3 regions of the Kocuria kalidii genome follow, and region 1 is predicted to be linked to each of the others. Evidence: riboswitches for the same ligand, from Rfam matches in the RefSeq annotation. Region 1 holds a riboswitch; each other region holds the start of a gene.
The links. Region 1 has a riboswitch for S-adenosylmethionine ahead of ACH9D3_RS13030 (bifunctional o-acetylhomoserine/o-acetylserine sulfhydrylase). Riboswitches for the same ligand answer to the same signal wherever they lie in the genome.

Region 1 (7,221 bases):
CGGCTACGGCTTCCAGACCAGTGCCGCCATGGCGGACGCGGCCGCGGACGTGCTCCTAGACGGGACCGTGGGTGCGTGGTGCTCCCCGGAGACCGCCGCCGCCCTGGACCCGGGCCGCTTCCGGGCCGGGTCCGGCGCCGCCTGAGCCGCCCGGCACGCTGGCCGCCACGCCACGGAGACCGTGCCCCGCCCGGGGCGCAGCTCTTCCCGGCTTCAGCGGCCGAGCTCGTCGAGGAACATCACGAGATCGGCGGCGACCCGCTCCGGTCGCTCCCACGTCACCAGGTGACCGGTGTCCTCGTAGGCGACCAGTCGCGATCCGGGGATCGCCGCGATCAGCGCCTCCGTGTGGTCGCGGGGGAGCAGGCCGTCGCACGCGCCCCAGAGGACCAGGGTGGGCGCGGTGATCGTCCCGGCATCGGTCGGTGGACGGGCCGTGCCCAGACCCTCGAGCGAGCGCTGCCGCACGCGGGCGGGGATGGCCGCGCCGTCCCGCACCCGTTCCTCCACGTACCACCCGGGGACCGGCTGGACGGTCGGGAACCAGCTGTGGAGATCCCGGACCCAGGCGGGGTCCACGGGGTCGCGCAGTTCTGCCACGGCGTCGGCGAAGGGCGGGCGGCCCTGCAGGGAACGAGGCGAGCCCACCAGGACCAGGCCGAGCACTCGTTCGGGATGGTCGACGGCGACCTGCTGGGCGACGTACCCGCCGCTGGACGATCCCAGCAGGACGGCCGACGGCAGGTCGAGGGCGTCGAGGAGCGCCACCACGTCCGCGGCATGGTCCTGCAGGGTGTAGCCGTCCTGCGGCCGGTCGGAGGATCCGTGGCCGCGCTGGTCCGGGGCCACGGCGCGCACTCCGGCGGGAAGCAGCGGCAGCAGCCGGGAGAACTCCCGGTGGGTTTCGCCCCAGCCGTGCAGCAGGACGACCGGCGTCGCGCCGACGGGTCCGGTGGCAGCCCAGGACATGGTCACTCCCGTCGGGAGAGCGGCACGGTGGATGGGCGGATCGTTCCCCATCGGCTCATTCTAGTCCGCCGGGAGCTGCTGTCCCGGTGGGACGGGCGGTCCACAACGCGGCCGCCGCCCCCGAGGAGGCGAGCAGTGCAGCAGGAGCGTGGTCAGGACCCGGCGAGACCCATCCGGTCCAGCACCCAGGCGTATTCCCAGGCCGTGTCCTTCCACTGCTCGTACCGGCCGGAGGCGCCGCCGTGGCCGCCGGCCATCTCGCAGCGCAGCAGCACCGGGTGGGCCGCCGTCGTGGCGCCCCGCAGCGCGGCGACCCACTTGGCGGGCTCCACGTAGAGCACGCGGGTGTCGTTGAGGCTCGTCACGGCGAGCACCGGGGGATAGGGCAGGGGGCGGACGTTCTCGTAGGGGGAGTAGTCGCGCATGTACCGGTAGACGTGCGCGTCCTCGATGGGGTTGCCCCACTCCTCCCACTCGAGCGCCGTGAGCGGCAGGGTGGGGTCGAGGATCGACGTCAGCGGGTCCACGAACGGCACCGCGGCCAGCGCGCCGCAGTACTTCTCCGGGGCGAGGTTGAGCACCGCGCCCACCAGCAGCCCGCCGGCGGAGCCGCCCATCACCAGGATCCGCCGCTCGTCGACGTCCGGCCGTGCGGCGAGGTGGTCGGTGACGGCGACGTAGTCCGTGAAGGTGTTCGTCTTGTGCAGCTTCTTGCCGTGCTCGTACCAGGTTCGGCCGAGCTCGCCGCCGCCGCGCACGTGCGCCACCGCCCACACCACGCCGCGGTCCAGCAGGGACAGCCGCGAGACCGAGAACGACGGGTCGGTGCTGTGCTCGTAGGAGCCGTAGGCGTACTGCAGCACCGGTGCCGGCACGGAGGGGTCGAGGTCCGCCCGGCGGACCAGGGAGACGGGGATGCGGGTGCCGTCCGCCGCGGTGGCCCAGTCCCGCTCGACCGCGTAGTCCGCGGGGTCGTAGCCGCCGAGCACCGTGGCCTCGCGGCGCAGCAGCGGCTCGGCGGGCAGGGCGGCGTCGTCCCCGGTGGCGCCCGCGGCGAAGACGTCGTAGACGCGCGGGGGCGTCGTGAAGGACGTGTAGGAGAGCCGGACCACGGGGGCGTCGTGCTCCGCGGCGGAGACGCTCGCGGTGTAGAGCTCCTCGGCGAAGGCCGGCTCCGCCGGGGCGGCCTGGGCGGGCGTGCCCAGTCCGGCGAGCGGGAGCAGCCGGACCCGCAGGGTGGTGTCCGCCCGGACGGAGACCACCAGGTGGGTGGACGTCACGGCGCAGCCGTTGACCCGGACGGTTTCCGAGGCCGGCACGACGTCGCGCAGGGCCACCTCCGTCACCGGCCGGCCGAGGTCGGCCGGGTCCATGAGGGAGATGCGGGAGTTCGGGGCGTCGTGGTCGTGGGTCAGCAGGATCTGCTCCCGCCCCTCCAGCAGCAGGGGCTCGGCCTCGTAGAGCACACGGTCGGTGCGGGGCAGCACGACGCGCAGCGGCGCCTCCGGGTCCGCGACCGGCTGGAGGAGCTGCTCGGAGAACTCGGAGCACACGGCCTCCACGACGATCCAGCGCCGGTCCGCGGACAGCCCCGCCCCGAGCCAGAGACCGGGGTCGCTCTCCTCGTGGACGACGACGTCCTCGGCCACCGGCGTGCCCAGCTCGTGCCGGCGCAGCTGGTGGGGACGCCAGGAGTCGTCCACCACGGTGTAGTACACGGCGCGGGCGTCGGGGGTGAGGAAGGACCCGTAGAAGGTGCCGGGGATCTCGTCGGCGAGCACGGCGCCCGTGGTGAGGTCCCGGATCCGCAGCGTGAACCGCTCGTCACCGGTGACGTCCTCGGCCCAGGCCAGCAGCTCCCCGTCCTCGGAGACGTCGAAGCTGCCGAGCGAGTAGAACTCGTGCTTCGCGGCCTCCGCGTTGGCGTCGAGCAGCACCTGCTCCCCGGCCATGGGGATCCCGGGCTCCACGAGGGGCGGCGTCCAGTCGGCGACGACCTCGCCGGAGATCGCCGCGGGGACCCGGCAGAACACCTGGTGCGCTCCGCCCTCCACCGTCCGGGCGAAGTACCACCAGTCCCCGCGCCGGTTGGGCACGGACAGGTCGGTCTCCTGGGTGCGGTCCTTGATCTCCCCGAAGACCGTCTCCCGCAGCCCCGCCAGGTGCGCCGTGGCGGCCTCGGCGTAGTCGTTCTCGGCCGCGAGGTGGCCGAGCACCTCGGGGGAGTCCTTGTCCCGCATCCACTCGTACGGGTCGGAGAACACGTGGCCGTGGAAGGAGCGCTCGGCGGGCTGCTGTCGGATCTGCGGGGGAAGGGCTGTCATGGACCCCATCCTAGGGAAGACGGCCCGGGGCGCGACCCGCCGCCGCTGCCGGGCCGCACCGGTGCTGCGGTGCCAGAATGTGCGCATGAGCACCCCCGCGCACCTCGCCCCGCGACCGCCCGCCTTCGGCTCCACCCGCGCCGACCTGTGGGCGCAGGTGCTCCTGGTGCTCGGGGTGTCCCTGGGCGCCTCGGCGGTCTACGCGGTGCTCTCCCTCGCCGAGGACCTCGCCCGCGGACCGCTGTCCGAGGCGCAGGCGACGATGAACCCGCCGCTGAGCCGGCAGCCGCTGTTCGACCTGCTGCGCCAGCTGACCGGCATCGCCCTGGACCTGGTGCCGGTCCTGCTGGCGCTGTACCTGCTCGCCGGCTCCGCAGGCGCCCTGCGCACGGTGCGCCGGCGGATCGGGCTCGACGCCCGCATGCCCCTCCCGGACCTCGGTCTGGGCACCGTGCTCTTCCTGCTCATGGGGGTGGGGACGCTGGCCCTCTACGGGGCCGGGCGGGCCCTGGGCATCACCGCGGAGGTCACCACATCGGGTCTCGGCGAGCACTGGTGGGCCGTTCCGGTGCTCCTGCTCTCGGCGCTGCGCCACGCCCTGCTCGAGGAGGTCGTCGTGGTCGCGTTCCTGACCGACCGGCTCACCCGCATCGGGTGGGGCTGGCCGGCGGTCCTGGTGGTCACGGCCCTGTTCCGCGGCAGCTACCACCTCTACCAGGGGATCGGGCCCTTCCTCGGCAACGTGGTGATGGGACTCGTCTTCGCGGAGCTCTACCGGCGCACCGGGCGGGTGATGCCGCTCGTCGTCGCGCACTTCCTGCTGGACGCCGTGGGCTTCCTCGGCACCGCGTGGCTGCTGGGCTGAGCCGGCTGCGGCCGGGCACCGGCGTGCCCGGCCGCAGCGGTCTCAGATGGTGACGGAGCCGTCCGGGGTGCTGAAGGTGACGGAGAGGACCCCGGGGGTGCCGGCGGGGTAGCGCCAGTCGACGTCGAGGTCGTCGAGGGCGGTCTCGACCGGGGCGCCCAGCCACTCGGTGACCCGCTCCGGGGCGCCGGCGATCGACATCCCGGCGAGGCCCACGTCCGTGATCCGCGCCTGGGACGGGTGCATCTCCGGGCCGGAGTCGAAGCGCACCATGAACGGCAGCTGCGGATCCGCGATCAGGCCCTTGACCCCGATCTGGTGCCACTCCAGGCACCGCCCGTCCGGGAACACCCGGCAGCCGGGGACGGAGGAACGGCCCAGTCGCCGTTCGAACGGCGCGAGGTCCTCGACCTCGACGACCCAGCCCAGCCAGCCGCCGCCGGCCTCGGAGCGGGCGCGCACGGCCTGGCCGAACGGGGCCTTCACCGCCGCGGGGTGCTCGAGGACCTCGACGACCTCGACGTACTGGTGGTTCGTGAGGGGGAGGATCATGTTGCGGGTGCCGAAACGGGGGTGCACACCGCCCTTGACCGGTTCGATCCCGAGCTGGTCGGCGATCCGCTCGGTGGTGGCCGCCAGGCCCTCCGGGCGGCAGGCGTAGGACACGTGGTCGACTCTCATGGCCACATCGTGGCACCGTGTGAGTTTCGTCTCCAAATCGGCCGGGCCCGGCCACGACGCGGTTCGCTCCCCGGCTCACCTTCCGGTCCGAACTCCGGTCCGCGGCGCGTCCGGCGCCGCGCGGGCCGGGCCGTTCTCGGGAGTCGTGCCCGGCCCCGGCTTGACGCCGCCGCGCCCGAATCCGGACAATGTTGTCCAGGTCATGAGCGCCAGCGTCCAAGCCCCAGCTAGCTGGCCGGCAACCCTCCTCCGCGGTGGGGTGCCCTGGGTGAAGACCAGGCTCCTCGCGACCCGCGAGCGAGCAAGCGCGGGTCCCCGGTGCCCGGCCGTCGCTCGGCCGCACCAGCTCGGCCGGAAACCGGACCCCTGACACCGCAAGGAGTCCCACGGCATGTCCGAGTCCCCCGCTGCCGGCACCGGCGCCCCCACGACCGCACGGCCCACCCCGGACAACCCGGCCGGCTGGTCCTTCGAGACCCGGCAGATCCACGCGGGGCAGAGCCCCGACCCGGTCACCGGGTCCCGGGCCCTGCCGATCCACCAGACCACGTCCTTCGTCTTCCCGGACGCCCAGGCCGCCGCCGACCGCTTCTCGCTCGCCGAGCTCGGCCCGATCTACACGCGGATCGGCAACCCGACCACGGAGGTCGTGGAGAACCGGATCGCCGCCCTCGAGGGCGGCGTGGGCGCCCTGATGGTCAGCGCGGGACAGTCGGCCACGACGTTCGCGGTGCTCAACGTCGCGGGAGCGGGCGACCACGTCGTGGCCAGCCCCAGCCTGTACGGCGGGACCTACAACCTCTTCAAGTTCACGCTGCCCAAGCTCGGCATCGAGACGACGTTCGTGACGGACCCGGACGACCCCGAGGCCTGGCGGAGCGCGGTGCGCCCGAACACCAAGGCCTTCTTCGCGGAGACGATCCCGAACCCGCGCAACGACGTCCTCGACATCGAGACGGTCGCCGGGATCGCCCACGACAGCGAGGTGCCGCTCATCGTGGACAACACCGTGGCCACCCCGTACCTGGTCCAGCCCTTCCGCTGGGGCGCGGACGTCGTGGTGCACTCCGCCACCAAGTTCCTGGGCGGCCACGGCACCGCCATCGGCGGCGTGATCGTGGACTCCGGCGCCTTCGACTTCGGCCGCTACCCCGAGCGCTTCCCCGGCTTCAACCAGCCGGACGAGTCCTACGGCGGGCTCGTCTACGCCCAGGCCCTGGGCGCGGAGGGCGTCTTCGGCGTCAACCTCTCCTACGTCCTCAAGGCCCGGGTGCAGCTGCTGCGCGACCTCGGCTCGGCGATCTCCCCGTTCAACGCGTTCCTCATCGAGCAGGGCATCGAGACGCTGTCCCTGCGGATGGAGCGGCACGTGGCCAACGCCGGGGCGGTGGCCCGCTGGCTGGCGGCCCGCCAGGACGTGCGCTCGGTGTCCTGGGCGGGGCTGGAGTCCTCGCCGTGGCACGAGCGGGCGCTGAAGTACGCGCCCCGGGGCGCCGGGTCGATCCTGGGCTTCGTGCTCGACGGCGGCCGGGAGGCCGGGGCCGCCTTCGTGGACGCCCTCACCCTGCACTCCAACGTGGCGAACATCGGGGACGTCCGCTCCCTCGTGATCCACCCGGCGTCCACCACGCACAGCCAGCTCCTCCCCGAGGAGCAGCTGGCGTCCGGCGTGGAGCCGGGCTTCGTGCGCCTGTCCGTGGGCCTCGAGCACATCGACGACATCCTCGCGGACCTGGAGCAGGGCTTCGCCGCGGCCGCGGCCGCGCGCGGAGGACAGGAGTGACCGTGACGGTCGTGCGGGGCGCCGCCGCCGGGACCGACGTCCGCGAGGACGGGGTGCCGCGCGTGGCCGAGATCGGCACCCTGGAGCTCGAGTCGGGCTTCCGGCTGCCCGGGGTCCGGATCGCCTACGAGACCTGGGGGACCCTCGCCCCGGACCGGTCCAACGCGGTCCTCGTCCAGCACGCCCTCACCGGGGACACCCACGTGGCCACCGGACGGGCCCGCCCCGGCGCCTCCGAGGCCGAGCGCCGCGCCGCGGAGACCGGCGGCTGGTGGGAGGGTCTGGTGGGCCCCGGCGCCGCCATCGACACGGACCGGTGGTTCGTGGTCTGCACCAACATCGTGGGCGGCTGCTACGGCTCCACCGGCCCGGCGACCCCCGCGCCGCCGGAGGTGGACCCCGAGGGGCGTCCCTGGGGCTCCCGCTTCCCGCTGATCACCGTCCGGGACGCCGTGCACGCCGAGGCGGCGCTCGCCGACGCCCTCGGCATCGAGGCGTGGCGCCTCGTGATCGGCGGCTCCATGGGCGGCGCCCGGGCCCTCGAGTGGGCCGTGACCCACCCGGACCGCGTGCGGGCGTGCGCGGTGGTCGCCGCGTGC
Region 2 (7,221 bases), on a different contig from region 1:
GCCAGCGCCAGGCCTCCGGGTTGATGGACTCGCCCACGGAGCCGAGCAGCCGGACCGAGTTCAGGTTGTAGATCTGCGGGACGCCCTTCGGGAACGCGCCCATGAGGGAGCGGATCAGCGTGGGCGCCGTGTAGTAGGTGGTGACCCCGTAGCGCTCGACGACCTCGAAGTGCCGGCCCCAGTGCGGGGTGTTCGGGGTCCCCTCGTAGATCACCTCGGACACGCCGTTGACCAGCGGGCCGTAGATCTCGTAGGTGTGCGCGGTGACCCACGCGAGGTCGGCCGTGCACCAGTGCACGGTCGAGTCCACCTTGGCCGGGTCGTTGCGGGTGGACAGCTCGTCCGGGCGCAGCCGCCCCCCGTCGTCGAGCACGTCCGGTAGGAGGTCGAACAGCAGGGCGTGCGTGTACGCGGTCTGCACGAGGTAGCCGCCCATCGTGTGCACCAGGCCCTTGGGCCTCCCGGTGGTCCCGGAGGTGTAGATGATGAACAGCGGCGTCTCGGCGTCGAACGCCTCGGGCTCGTGCACGTCGGACTGCTCGGCGATCAGCTCGTGCCACCACACGTCGCGCCCGCGCGTCCACGGGACCGCGTCCTCGTCCTTGGAGTGCGTGCCCCGGGTGCCCCGCGGCAGGTCCGTGCGGCCCGGCCGCGAGGTGCGGCGCACGACGACGACGTGTTCGACCGCGTTGTCGCCGCCGCAGGCCTCGTCCGCGACGGCCTTGACGGGAACCACGGCCCCGCGCCGGTGCTGCCCGTCCGTGGTCACGAGGACCTTCGCGCCGGTGTCCTCCACCCGGAACCGCAGCGCCTCGGCGGAGAAGCCCCCGAAGACCAGCGAGTGCACCGCACCGATGCGGGCGCAGGCCAGGGTGATGATCACGGTTTCCGGGATGACGGGAAGATAGATCACCACCCGGTCGCCCTGCTCCACGCCCAGCGCGAGCAGGGCGTTGGCCGCCCGGGAGACCTCCCGCTGCAGGTCCGCGTAGGTGTAGACTAGGCGGTCGCCGGGCTCCCCCTCGAAGTACAGGGCCACGTGGGCGCCGCGGCCGGCCTCGACGTGGCGGTCCACGCAGTTGTGCGCCACGTTGAGCTTCCCGCCCTCGAACCACGCGAGCTCCGGGACCGACCAGGTGGGGCTGCCGTCGGCGTCCTTGCCGATCCGCCGCGGCGCCGCGAAGCGGTGGGCCGTGGTCCACGGCTCGGCCCAGTCCAGGCGGGAGGCCTGGTTCTCCCAGAACGCGATCCGGGCCTCGTCCGAGACGCGCGCGGGGTTCGGGACGGGGGAGTGCGGGTCGCTCCAGCTGTGGCTCACGGTGCTGCGGTCCTTTCCTGCCGGCGCGAAATCTGTCTGCGCGAAATCTGTCTGCGCGAAACCTGTCTGCCCGGCTCCGGTCTGCGCGGTTCCTGCTCGGGCGGACGGGTCCACTGTGCCAGGCGCACGTGTCACGCCCATTTCCGGACGGCCCACTTCTCGAACACGCCCAGCAGGGCGTCGGAGAGCTTGCCGAGCACGGCCAGCAGGACGATCGCCAGGAGCAGGCGGTCGGTGCGGCCGTTGTTCTGCGAGTCGGTGAGCAGCCAGCCCAGGCCCATGGAGGCCCCCAGCAGCTCGGCGGCCACCAGGAACAGCCACGCCTGGGCCAGGGCCAGGCGGAGACCCGAGATCACCGACGGCATGACCGCCGGCAGCTGCACCGTGGTGAGCAGGCGCAGCCCGTGGATCCCGAAGGCCCGCGCCGCCTCGATGAGGTTGCGGTCCACGTGCCGCAGCGCCGCGGAGACGGTGGTGTAGACGGGGAAGAACGCGCCGATGGCCACCAGCGTCACCTTCGAGTCCTCGCCGAGGCCGATCCACAGCAGCAGCAGCGGCACCCACGCCAGCGAGGGCACGGCCCGGAAGGCCCCGATCGTGGGGCCGACCAGCGTGGAGCCCCAGCGGGAGAGGCCGATGAAGGACCCCGCCAGGAGGCCCAGCCCGGCGCCGAGCAGGAAGCCGATCAGCACGCGCTGGGTCGAGATGCCCACGTGCGTCCACAGGTCCCCGCCGGCCAGCAGGCCGAGCCCGGCCTCGAGCACCGCGAGCGGGGCCGGCAGCTGGACGGCGCTGAAGACTCCGGCGGTGGACAGCACGTGCCACAGCAGCAGCAGCGCCGCGGGCAGGAGCAGGCCCAGCCCGGTGCGCAGCAGGGGCCGCCGCCGGGAAGCCTCCGCGGCCGGCGGGGGCGCGTCGTCCGGGGCGTCGGTGCGCTCGGCCTCCTCGGCAGGGGGCAGCGGCCGCGTCATTCCTGCTCCCCGACGAGCTCGGCCCCGCGGTCGGCGTCGGCGTTCTCGGCGTAGGAGCTCTCCACGATGCTCGCGAGCGCCTCGTCGATCTGCTCCTGGCCGGCCACGTCGTCGGACTCGACGAAGATCGGACCCACCTTCTCGAGGACCGCGAGCTGCTCGTCGCCGGGCACGTGGTCGATGTCCAGGTTGGTGCGCTCGAGCACCTTCTCGGCCACGGACAGCTCGATCCCGGCCGCCTCGGAGAGCAGCTGCGCGGTCTCCCGGGTGTTCGCCTGCGCCCACTCCCGGGCGTAGGCGTAGACGTCCACCACGGTCTGGGCGGCCTCGGGCCGCTCCTCGAGGAAGGTCTCGTGCGCGTTCAGGAAGCCGTAGGTGTTGAAGTCGACGTTGCGGTAGAACAGCTCGGCGCCGTCCTCCTCCGCGGCGGCCATGATCGGGTCGAGCCCGGCCCAGGCGTCCACCTGGCCGTTCTCGAGGGCGGCGCGGCCGTCGGCGTGCTGCAGGGTCTGGATCGTGACGTCCCCCGGGTCCACCCCCGCCTCGTCGAGGGCCTGGAGCAGGAAGAAGTAGGGGTCGGTGCCCTTGGTCGCGGCCACGGTGCGGCCCGCCAGATCGGCGACCTCCTGCACCTCGCTGTCCGCCGTGGTCACCAGGGCGGACCACTCCGGCTGCGAGTAGACGTCGATCACGTGGATCGGGGTGCCGTTGCTGCGGGCCAGCAGCGCCGCGGAGCCCGCGGTGGAGCCGATGTCGACCGCCTCGGCGCGCAGCGCCTCGTTGGCCTTGTTCGACCCGGCGGACTGCACCCACTCGACCTCGACGCCCTCAGCGGAGAACGCCTCCTCGAGCCACCCCTTCTCCTTGATCACGACGGAGAGCGGGTTGTAGGTGGCCCAGTCCACGCGGACGGTGCCGTCGCCGGCGGCCTCCGCCTGGCCCTCGCCCTCACCGGCCATGCAGCCGGTCAGGGCGAGCGCCAGGACGGCGGTGAGAGCGGGGATCGTGCGGACGGAGCGCTGGGGCAGGGGCATGGCGGGGCCTTTCGTGGTGGACGGGCGGGGCCGGTGGCGCGGGCGGGCGCGGCGGTCCGGGGAACGGGGCGGGGCGGTTCGGGGGCGGGTCAGCGGGTCGCGTCAGTGGTGGGTGTCGACGCCGAGGTGGCCGAGGAGCTGCACGCGCAGGTCGGCGAGGACCTCGGAGGACCGGTCCCGGGGGCGCTCCCCGGGCACCGGGAGCACCGTGCTGATCGACGCCGGGGCGGTGGGGCCGGTCCGGTCCAGGACCACGATCCGGTCCGCGAGCTGCAGCGCCTCGTCCACGTCGTGGGTGACGAGCAGGACGGTCGTGGGCTGGGCCTCGTGGATCGTGAGCAGGAGGTCCTGCATCCGGAGGCGGGTGAGGGCGTCGAGCGCGCCGAAGGGCTCGTCGAGCAGGAGGACGCCGGGGTTGCGGGCGAGGGCCCGGGCCAGGGAAGCGCGCTGGGCCATGCCTCCGGAGATCGCACGGGGGCGGTGGTCCGCGTGCGCGGTGAGGCCGACCAGGCGCAGCAGGTCGTCGATCTCGGCGTTGCCCTCGTCGCGGGGGAGCCCACGGGGCAGGCCCAGGCGGACGTTCTCGCGGACGGAGCGCCACGGCAGCAGGCGGGGCTCCTGGAAGGCGACCGCGCAGCGCGGGTCGATCCCGGACACGGGCGTGCCGTCGATGAGCACCCGGCCCGCGGAGGCGGTGTCGAGCCCCGCCGCGGCGCGCAGCAGGGTGGACTTCCCGCACCCCGACGGCCCCAGGATCGCCAGCACCTCGCCGGGCCCGGCGGTGACGTCCACGTCCTGCAGGACGTGGTGGGTCTCGCGGCCGGACGGGAAGGCCTTGCCGACGTGCTCGAACGCCACGGAGAAGGCGCGCTTCGGGGTGCCCGGTGCGCCGGACGGCGCAGGGCGGAGCAGGGAGGTGCTCATGATCAACTCCATCGGTCCTGGCTTTAGCACCTTGCACGGGGGATCAGGAGGATCCGTGCCGGTTGCTGCGACGTCGACGAGCCAGGTCTCTCAGCCGCTCCGGATGGTTACGCGGTCCATTGAACGTCCTCGACGTGTTCCCTGGCAAATGCGCTCCCTCCGCGGCGACGGCGGGACCGGGTGGCACGCGGGCCGTCCGTGCCCCACCATGGACCCATGACGAGCCGCAATCCCTCGCCCCGAGCCGACCTGGTGCGCGACGCCTGCACGGCGTTCGGCGCGGTCCTCGACGGCCTCGGCGACGACGACTCCTGGGCCGCGACCGGGTGCACGGGGTGGTCGGTCCGGGACCTCGTGCACCACTGTGCGATGGATGGGCTGCGGGGGCTGGTCGCCCTGCACACGCCCACGACCGCCCGCCCGGACCGGGACGCCGCGACCTACTGGACGGACTGGGGCGGGGACCCGGAGGCGGCCGCCGAGAGCCGGCGCCGGGCCCGGGTGGCGGCCTCCATGCTCCCGGACTGGGACGCCGTGCGCGAGCTCTACCGCGGGACCGCCGGGGCGCTCGTGCACGCGGCCGAGCACCGCGGCAGCGGCGGCGCGGTCCGCACCGACGGGCACGTGCTGCGCGTCGAGGACCTGCTGAGCACCCTCGCGGTGGAGGCCACGGTGCACCACCTGGACCTGATCCAGCACCTGGACGGCTCGCCCGGGCCCGCCGCGGACGGGCTCGCCGAGGTCCGCCGGGTCCTCACCGACCTCTGGGAGCGGGAGCCGCTCGAGCACTGGAGCGACGAGCACTTCGCCCGCGTGGGCACCGGCCGGGCGGAGCTGTCCGCCCCGGAGCGCGCGGAGCTGGGAGCGTACGCCGACCTCCTGCCCCTCTTCTCCTGAACCTCCCCCGCTACCCCGGGGCGGGGACGTGGTTCCCGTGCCAGGCTGGGGGCATGAGCCGCAACGACCCCGCCGTCATCGACCGCCTCCTGACCCGGCCCGGCCGGTGGGCCGTCGTGGGACTGACCGGCAACACGGCCCGCACCGCGCACTCGGTCGCGCGGCGGCTCCGGGACGACCTCGGCATGACGATCGTCCCCGTGAACCCGAAGGGCGAGCCGGTGCACGGCGAGCGCGGCTTCCGCACGCTCGCCGAGGTCCCGCGGCCGATCGACGTGGTGGACTGCTTCGTCAACTCCCGGCGCGTCGGCGCGGTGGTGGACCAGGCCATCGCCGCCGGCGCGGGAGCGGTGTGGCTGCAGCTCGGCGTCGTGGACGAGGACGCGGCCGCCCGGGCCGAACGGGCCGGCCTCGACGTGGTCATGGACACCTGCCCCCTGATCGAGCTCCGGCCCCGGCTCCGGCGGGGCTGGACCCTCGACCCCCGCCGGGATCCGCCGTTCCTCCCGCCCGCCTGAGCCGCCCCGTCCCCGGCGGGACGCGGCTTGCGCCGGGCGCGGGGAGAGCCGCTAAACTGTTCCGCGACGACGATGACGAGTCCCGACGCGAAGCTCTGGCTGGTCGGGCGGCAACCCTCTCCCGTAGCGGGGTGCCCCAGATGAACATCGGGCCGCGGTGCACCCGCTCCGTGGCAAGTACGGCGCCCCTGAGTGCGTCGGACCCGCGAGCAGGTCTCCACGACGCACGGGCGCGGGTCGGCATCGACCCGGGAGGAACACCCTTGAGCAAGCGCATCGCCCTGAACGCGTTCGACATGACCTGCGTGGGCCACCAGGCCCCCGGCCTGTGGAAGCACCCGCGCTCCCGCGCGGACGAGTACAACACGATCGAGTACTGGACGGACGTGGCCCAGCTCCTGGAGCGGGGGCTGTTCGACGCCCTGTTCCTCGCGGACGTCGTCGGGTACTACGACGTCTACCAGAACTCCGCCGCACCGGTGATCAGGGACGCCACCCAGATCCCGGTCAACGACCCCTTCATGCAGATCTCCGCGATGGCGGCCGTGACGAAGCACCTGGGCTTCGGCGTGACCAGCGCCATCACCTACGAGCAGCCGTACCCGCTGGCCCGGAAGTTCGCCACGCTCGACCACCTGACCCGGGGCCGGATGGGCTTCAACGTGGTGACGTCCTACCTCAGGTCCGCCGCCGAGAACCACGGGCTGACGGAGCAGATCTCCCACGACGAGCGCTACGAGATCGCCGAGGAGTTCATGGAGGTCTGCTACAAGCTCTGGGAGGGCTCCTGGGAGGACGGCGCCGTCCGGCGCGACCGGGCCAACGGGGTCTTCGCCGACCCGGCCCTCGTGCACCCCATCCAGCACCACGGCAAGTACTTCGACGTCCCGGGCATCGGCCTGACCGAGCCCTCGCCGCAGCGCACGCCGCTGATCTTCCAGGCCGGTGCGTCCTCCCGCGGGCGGGCGTTCGCCGGCCGCCACGCCGAGGCGGTGTTCGTGGGCGGCATCCGACCCGACCTCACCCGCGTGGTCACCGACAAGCTGCGGGACGAGGCGGAAGCCCACGGGCGGGGCCGTGACGACCTCAAGATCTTCGCCATGCTGCACGTGATCGTCGACGAGACCGACGCGAAGGCCGAGCAGAAGCGCCGCGACTACGAGCGCTACGCGGACACCGACGGGGCCCTGGGCCTCGTGGGCGGCTGGTCCGGCGTGGACCTGGGCCGCTACGACGAGAACGACGTCCTGGAGTACATCAAGACCGAGTCCATCCAGTCCTTCCTGACCCCGTTCACCACCGCCGACCCCCACAAGAAGTGGACGGTCAAGGAGGTCGCGAAGCACATCTCGATGGGCGGCATGGGCGTGCCCATCGTCGGCTCCCCGCAGACGGTGGCCGACGAGCTCGAGCGCTGGATCGACGAGGGCGGGCTGGACGGCATCAACCTCGCCTACCACGTGTCCCCGGGATCGTTCGAGGACTTCGTGGAGTGGGTCGTGCCGGAGCTGCAGAAGCGCGGCCGCTACCGGACCGGGTACGAGGGCACCACGCTGCGC
Region 3 (7,221 bases), on a different contig from region 1:
TACCCCGACCCGATCTCCCAGACCAGGTCCGCGCCGTACTCGCGGTGGAACTCCGTCAGTCCGCCCTCGCCGGTCTCCTGGGCGAAACCGCCCAGGGCCGCGCCCTTGTTCATCGCCAGGACCGCGTTCTTCGACAGCGAGCCGAAGCTCATGGAGGAGATGTTCAGCAGGGACATCTCGTACGGCTGCGTGCAGCCGGGTCCGCCGAGCCGGACCCGCGGGGCCTCCTCCGGGGGCGGCACCGGCGCGGTGGAGTGCAGGAGGTACTCGTAGCCCATCCGGTTCACCTCGCGCTCGGTGCCGAAGGCCTTGTCCCCCATGGTGCCCTTGGCCCGGGCGTAGACCAGGGACCGCGTGTCGCGGTCGAAGGGCTTGCCGTCGAAGTTGCGCTCGATGAAGTACTGCTGGATCTCCGGGCGGATGGACTCCAGGAAGAAGCGCATGTGCCCCAGGATCGGGTAGTTGCGCAGGATCGAGTGCTTCGTCTGGACGACGTCCCACACCCCGACCACCAGCAGCACGAGGACCACCGGGACGAGGAGCCACCAGCCGTTGGACCCGAGGGAGGCGGCCAGGACCAGGAGCAGCGTCAGCACCAGGAGGAGCGCCAGCACCAGGAATCGCATCATGGGTCCGATCGTAGCCGCGCACCGCGTGGCGCACGTCACACCCGGCCGATGTCGTCACGCCCGTCGACCGGGGTCGCGGGGTCCGCGGTCAGGTCCCGTCCCGTGCGGGCCGCCGGGAGAGCAGCTCCTCGAGCCGCTCGTAGCCGTCGGCCATCCCGCTCTCCATGCCGGAGGCGGCCATGCCGTCCCGGGCCTCCTGGGAGGGGTGGACGACGTGGCCCCGCAGCCGGCAGCGGCCGTCCGCGAGCTCGTCGAAGCGGAGGAACTCCAGACTGACCACGTCCGGGTAGCCCCCGAACTCGAAGGTCTGCACGACCAGCTCGTTCTCGCGGACCGTGTGCAGCACGCCCCGGAAGGCGTAGGTGACGCCGTCCGGGCCGGTGTGGTGGTACTCGTAGGCCCCGCCGGACCGGAAGTCGTAGGAGGAGACGTCGATGTTCGTGCCGCGGGGACCGAGCCACTCCCGCAGCAGGGCGGGGTCCGCGTGGGCGCGGAAGACCTCCGCGACCGGGTGGTCGAGCTCGCGCTCGTAGTCGATGTAGGGAAGTCCGTCGGGGACGGTCAGGTGCAGAGGATGTCCCATGGTTCAGTCCTGGGTGTGCTCGCCGCGGTCTGCGGCTCGGGTGTCGAGCACGGCGTCGAGGCGGCGGAACTGCTCCTCCCGGACCAGCCGGTACCGGTCGATCCAGGCGGTGAGCGCCTCCAGCCGTGCGGGGTCCAGGTGGACGGGCCGGCGCTGGGCGTCACGGGTGCGCGTGACGAGCTGCGCCTGCTCGAGGACCTGGATGTGCTTCGAGACCGCCTGCTTGGTGATCGCGAAGGGTTCCGCCAGTTCGGTGACCGTGGCCGGGCCGCGGCTGAGCCGGGCGACGATGCGGCGGCGGACCGGGTCGGCGAGAGCCAGGAAGGCCCTGTCGAGGAGGTCGTCGTCGCCGGGGTCCACGGTGTTTGTCAACTGATTCCTTGATCAACCTGTTGGTTGTCCAAGACTAGATCGCCGGCACGGGCACGGCAAGGGCCGAGACCGGATCGTGACGGGGCAGGCGTCCCCGCCGGTCTGCGGCGGGCTCGCCGTGGACCGCCCCGCGGGACCCCGCCGTCCGTGCTGCGCCGCGTGCCGTGCGCCCGTGCTGCGCCGTGGCGTGCGGCTCGTGCGTCGCCGTGCGTCCGTGTTGCGCCATGTGACGCGGTGGTCGTCACAGTCGGGGCGTCGGCGTCTTCTGCGCGCCCGGACTTGGCCTCGCGGCGGGCAGCCGCTGGAATGGGTCCTGCATCTATCCAGAGCGGCCGAGAGACCTGGCTCGTCGACGCCGCAGCAACCATCCGCGCACCCCGCCACGGGGACGCGGAACGGTGCTCCCGCCAGGACCGATGGAGCTGTCGCTTCCCCCCGGGTCCGCCCCGGGAGGGTTGCCGCCCTCCCTCGGGGTGACCCTTGGAGGAAGAACGTGACACCACGCCCGATCGCCCGGCCGGCGCCGCCGTCCCTGTCCTACGAGCTGTACCCGCCCCGCAGCGCGGCCAGCGCCGACACGCTGCTGCGGACCATCGAGGAGCTCGAGCCGACCCGCCCCGACCACGTCGCGGTGACCTACAGCGGGGACGAGCAGCGCCGGGACAGCTCCCTCGCCCTGCTCGACCACCTCCTGGCCCGCACCTGCCTGCGGCCGCTGGCGCACCTCACCTGCGTCGGCAGCACGCGGGCCGAGCTGGAGGACACCGTGGACACCCTGGTCCGGCGCGGCGTCCGGGGCGTCCTGGCCCTGCGCGGCGACCTGGACCCGGGGGCCGAGCCCGGCGAGCTCCCGAACGCCGGCGACCTCGTGGAGCTCGTGCGCGAGGTCGAGCAGCGCCACGGCGCGGCCCTGGCGGCCGGCCGGCTCGCCGTGGGCGTCGCCGCGTACCCGTCCCGGCACCCGGAGTCCCCGTCGTTCCGGCACGACATCGAGGTGCTGCTCGCCAAGCAGCGCGCGGGGGCGGACTTCGCGATCACCCAGGTCTACTTCCGCCCGCAGCGCTACGAGCGCCTGGTCGCGGCGGCGCGGGCGGCCGGGGTGAGCATCCCGATCGTCCCGGGGATCATGCCGGTCACCGACCCGCGGCGGCTGCGCACCCTGTGCCGTCTGGCCGGCCTGGCGCCCCACCCCGGATTGGCCGCCGCGCTCGAGGACGCACCCGGGCCCGCCGAGCGGCACCGCGCGGGCGTGGCCTTCGCGGCCCGGCTCGCCCGCGCGGCCCTGGACGCCGGCGCGCCCGGGCTGCACCTCTACACCTTCAACGAGCACCGGGCCGCGCTCGACCTGCTCGAGCGCGTGGACCTGCCCCGCGTCCCGCACGTTCCCGTCCCGCTCGACGACCTGCTCGACGACCTGCTGCTCCCCGCCTGAGCACGCAGGTCCCCACCGTTCCGCACGACCCCACGCCACCTTCTCAGGAGACCACCGTGAGCACCCAGCAGACCACGTTCCCCATCGCCGTTCCGCCCGCCGTTCCGTCCGCCTTTCCGTCCGCCACCATCACCGGCTACCCCCGGATCGGCCGCCGCCGCGAGCTCAAGAAGGCCCTCGAGGCCTACTGGGCCGGGCGCTCGGGCCGCGACGCGCTCGAGTCGGCCGCCGCCGAGCTGCAGCTGGCCACCTACCGCCGGCTCGTGGAGCTCGGCCTCGGCGCGCAGGACTCGTCCCTGCCGGCGGCGTTCCCCCTCTACGACCAGGTGCTGGACACCACCGTGGCCCTCGGCGCGGTCCCGTCCCGCTTCGCCGACCTCGCGGACCCCGACGGCCGCCTCGACCTCGACGCGAGCTTCGTGCTGGCCCGCGGCGACGCCGGGCGCGCTCCCCTCGAGCTGACCAAGTGGTTCGACACCAACTACCACTACCTGGTCCCCGAGATCGGCCCGGGCACCCCGTTCCGCGCCACCGCCGACCGGCTCGTGGCCGACGTCCGCCGCGCCGCCGCGCACGGCTTCACCGTCCGCCCGGTCCTCGTGGGCCCGGTGTCCTTCCTCCTCCTGGCCAAGGCCGACGACGACGCCCCCGCCGGCTTCGACCCGCTGCAGCGGCTCCCCGACCTGCTCCCGGTGTACGCGCAGCTGTTGCGGGACCTCGCCGCGGCCGGCGCGGACTGGGTGCAGCTCGAGGAGCCGGCCCTCGTGGCGGACCAGCACGTGCCCACCGAGGAGCTCGCCCCGTCCGTGTGGGACGCCTACACGACGCTGACCGCCGTGACCGGGCGCCCGCAGCTGTTCGTGACCACCTCCTACGGCTCCCCCGGGCCGCTGCTGCACCCCCTGGCCTGCTCCGGCGTGGAGGCGCTGCACCTCGACCTCGTCGAGGGCGCGGCCCCGACGACCGAGGAGCTGGAGTTCTTCCAGGGCGAGGACTCCGCCGTGCTCGTGGCCGGGGCCGTGGACGGGCACAACGTGTGGCGGGCCGATCTGGGCGGCCGGCTCGCCCGGCTCGGGGAGCTGGCCAGCGGGGGCGCCCGGGTGTCCGTGGCCAGCTCGACCTCGCTGTTCCACGTCCCGCACGACGTCGCCGAGGAGACCGGGCTGGACCCGCTGCTGCGCAGCTGGCTCGCGTTCGCGGACCAGAAGGTCGGCGAGGTCGTCACCCTCGCCCGCGGCCTCGCCGACGGCGAGGAGTCGGTCGCCGGGCAGCTGGCCGAGGCGGCCGAGGCCCGTCGCACCCGCGAGGGGGCGGCGGGGGTCCGCGACGCGGCCGTCCGGGGGCGCGCGGCGTCGCTGAGCGCCGCGGAGATCGGACGGTCCCCGGCGGAGGTCCGCCGGATCGCGCAGGAGGGCCGGTCCTTCACGGCGTCGGGCCCGCTCCCCCCGCTGCCCACCACCACGATCGGCTCGTTCCCGCAGACCCCCGAGGTCCGTGCCGCCCGCGCCCGGCACCGGGCCGGACGCCTTCCGGACGCCCGGTACGACGAGTTCCTGCGCGAGGAGATCGAGCGGGTCGTGCGGCTGCAGGAGGAGCTGGGCCTGGACGTGCTGGTGCACGGCGAGCCCGAGCGCAACGACATGGTCCAGTACTTCGCCGAGCACCTCGACGGCTTCGCGACCACCGTCCACGGCTGGGTGCAGTCCTACGGCTCCCGCTGCACCCGCCCGTCGATCCTGTGGGGCGACGTCAGCCGGGAAGGCGAGGGCCTGCGCGGCGAGGCGTTCACGGTGCCGTGGATCGGCCACGCCCAGTCCCTCACCGACCGGCCGGTCAAGGGCATGCTGACCGGACCGGTGACGATCCTCGCGTGGTCCTTCGTGCGCGACGACCAGCCGCTCGGGGAGACGGCGAACCAGGTGGCGCTCGCGCTGCGGGACGAGGTCGCGGACCTCGAGGCCGCCGGGATCGGGATCATCCAGGTGGACGAGCCGGCGCTGCGGGAGCTCCTGCCCCTGCGGCGGGCCGACCAGCAGGCCTACCTCGACTGGTCGGTGGACGCGTTCCGCCTGGCCACCTCGGGGGTGCGGGACGGGACCCAGATCCACACCCACCTGTGCTACTCGGAGTTCGGCGAGGTGGTCGGCGCGATCGACGGCCTGGACGCCGACGTCACGAGCATCGAGGCGGCCCGGTCCCGGATGGAGGTGCTCACCGACCTCGAGGCCGCCGGCTTCTCCCGGGGCATCGGCCCGGGCGTGTGGGACATCCACTCCCCGCGCGTGCCCTCCCGGGAGGAGGTCGAGCAGCTGCTCGAGCGGGCCCTCGAGCACGTCCCGGCGCGGACCCTGTGGGTCAACCCGGACTGCGGCCTGAAGACCCGCGGCTACGAGGAGACGAAGGCGTCGCTGGAGCACCTCGTGGCGGCGGCCCGGACCGTCCGCGAACGCGTGGTCCAGCCGGCGGGCCGGCCGCTGATCGTCCAGCACGGCACGCGCGGCTGACCCCGGGCACACCGTTCGACCCGCGGGTGCCCGCGTGACCACGAGGGTTCGTGGTGACGCGGGCACCCGGGGGTCACGGGGCGGAGGCGCCGACCGCCGCGGCGCCGGCGTCCCGGCCGGTCCGCCCGGCCAGCAGGGCGAACGGGCCGCCGGCCCCGCGCAGCTCGCGCGGCGCGCCGCGCTCGGCGATGCGGCCGCCCGCGAGCACCACCACCTGGTCGGCGTTCTCGACCGTGGAGAGCCGGTGGGCGATGGTCAGGGTGGTGCGGTCGGCGGCCAGCCGGTCGAGGGCCTCCTGGACCTGCGCCTCGGTGGTGTTGTCCAGCGCGCTGGTGGCCTCGTCGAGGACCAGCACGGGCGGGTTGCGCAGCACGGTCCGCGCGATGGCCAGGCGCTGCTGCTCCCCGCCGGAGAAGCGGTGGCCGCGGGCGCCGACCACCGTGTCCAGCCCGTCCGGCAGGCCGGCGACGGTGTCGGCGATGCGCGCGGCGCCCAGGGCGCGCCACAGCTCGGCGTCGGAGGCGCCGGGATCGGCGAGCAGGAGGTTGGCGCGCACCGTGGCGTGGACCAGGTAGGTCTCCTGGGAGACGACGCCCACGATCCGGGCGAGGTCCGCCGGATCGATGTCCCGCACGTCGACGCCGTCGATCGTCACCCGCCCCGCCGTGACGTCGTTGAGCCGCGGCAGCAGGGAGCCGAGGGTGCTCTTCCCGGATCCGGTGGGCCCGACGACCGCCGTGGTGGTGCCCGCCGGCAGCACCAGGTCGACGTCGTGCAGGACGTCGGCCCCGTCGTCGTAGGCGTAGCGCACGCCCTCGTACCGGACCTCCCCGCGCACGGCGGCCGGGTCCAGCCGGACGGGAGCGGCGGGCGGGACGATCTGCGGCTCGAGGTCGAGGTACTCGAAGATCCTGCTGAAGAAGGCGAGCGCGGACACCCACTGCACACCGATGTTCAGCAGACCCATCACGGGCCGGAAGACGGCCCCCTGCAGCGCGGTGAAGGCCACGAGGGTGCCGATGGTCATCCCGCCGCCGGTGGCCGGGAAGCCGGCGGCCAGGTAGATCACGGCGGGGATCGCGGCGAAGACGATCTGCATGGTGGCCATCCGCCAGCGCCCGGCCAGCTGGCTGCGCAGCTCCAGGTCCACGAGGCGGTCGGAGCGCTCCGTGAAGCGGGCCGCATCCCGTGCGGTGGTGCCCAGGGTCTTGGCGAGCCGGACCCCCGAGACGGACAGGCCCTCCTCGACCTGGGTGTGGAGCGCCGCGAGCTCCCGCTGGCGCTCCTCGGTGACGTCCCGGCGGATCAGCGCGACGCGGCGCGAGATCCAGACCGCCGGCGGCAGCACGAGCAGGGAGACGAGGCTCATCGACGGGGAGAGCGCCACCATGGCCACGGCGGTCGCCACGGCGGTGGTGAGGTTGGACGCCACCCCCGTGGCGGAGCTCGTGACCACGGACTGCATCCCGGCGATGTCGTGCGTCAGCCGCGACTGCACCTCCCCGCCCCGGGTCCTGGTGAAGAACCCCAGGGACTGGGCCTGCAGGTGGGTGAAGAGCTGCACGCGCAGCGCGTGCATGACCTGCTGCCCCATGGTGGTGGCCATCCAGGTCTGGACCACGCCGATCACGGAGGTCAGCGCCGCGACCCCGACCATCGAGGCGGTGAGCACCAGCAGCAGGCGGGTGTCCCCGTCCGGCA

Region 2: it holds a riboswitch for S-adenosylmethionine, as region 1 does, so the genes downstream of both, ACH9D3_RS06615 (NtaA/DmoA family FMN-dependent monooxygenase) here and ACH9D3_RS13030 (bifunctional o-acetylhomoserine/o-acetylserine sulfhydrylase) in region 1, are expected to answer to the same signal.
Region 3: it holds a riboswitch for S-adenosylmethionine, as region 1 does, so the genes downstream of both, ACH9D3_RS06895 (methylenetetrahydrofolate reductase) here and ACH9D3_RS13030 (bifunctional o-acetylhomoserine/o-acetylserine sulfhydrylase) in region 1, are expected to answer to the same signal.

What each region holds. Positions count from the first base shown of each region.
Region 1 covers NZ_JBISWJ010000087.1:22,487-29,707, reverse strand. Annotated here, with positions in the region: gene ACH9D3_RS13055 (FAD-dependent oxidoreductase) at 1-145, shown strand, start outside; gene ACH9D3_RS13050 (alpha/beta fold hydrolase) at 214-969, opposite strand; gene ACH9D3_RS13045 (S9 family peptidase) at 1,122-3,293, opposite strand; gene ACH9D3_RS13040 (CPBP family intramembrane glutamic endopeptidase) at 3,379-4,158, shown strand; gene ACH9D3_RS13035 (VOC family protein) at 4,201-4,839, opposite strand; SAM riboswitch class IV at 5,038-5,153, shown strand; gene ACH9D3_RS13030 (bifunctional o-acetylhomoserine/o-acetylserine sulfhydrylase) at 5,231-6,622, shown strand; gene metX (homoserine O-acetyltransferase MetX) at 6,619-7,221, shown strand, end outside.
Region 2 covers NZ_JBISWJ010000044.1:163-7,383, reverse strand. Annotated here, with positions in the region: gene ACH9D3_RS06645 (AMP-binding protein) at 1-1,318, opposite strand, end outside; gene ACH9D3_RS06640 (ABC transporter permease) at 1,450-2,289, opposite strand; gene ACH9D3_RS06635 (aliphatic sulfonate ABC transporter substrate-binding protein) at 2,286-3,323, opposite strand; gene ACH9D3_RS06630 (ATP-binding cassette domain-containing protein) at 3,426-4,247, opposite strand; SAM riboswitch class I at 4,253-4,357, opposite strand; gene ACH9D3_RS06625 (maleylpyruvate isomerase N-terminal domain-containing protein) at 4,464-5,144, shown strand; gene ACH9D3_RS06620 (CoA-binding protein) at 5,198-5,662, shown strand; SAM riboswitch class IV at 5,734-5,848, shown strand; gene ACH9D3_RS06615 (NtaA/DmoA family FMN-dependent monooxygenase) at 5,926-7,221, shown strand, end outside.
Region 3 covers NZ_JBISWJ010000044.1:60,124-67,344, forward strand. Annotated here, with positions in the region: gene ACH9D3_RS06880 (FMN-binding glutamate synthase family protein) at 1-629, opposite strand, end outside; gene ACH9D3_RS06885 (SRPBCC family protein) at 718-1,212, opposite strand; gene ACH9D3_RS06890 (ArsR/SmtB family transcription factor) at 1,216-1,572, opposite strand; SAM riboswitch class I at 1,901-2,007, shown strand; gene ACH9D3_RS06895 (methylenetetrahydrofolate reductase) at 2,078-3,016, shown strand; gene metE (5-methyltetrahydropteroyltriglutamate--homocysteine S-methyltransferase) at 3,073-5,520, shown strand; gene ACH9D3_RS06905 (ABC transporter transmembrane domain-containing protein) at 5,594-7,221, opposite strand, start outside.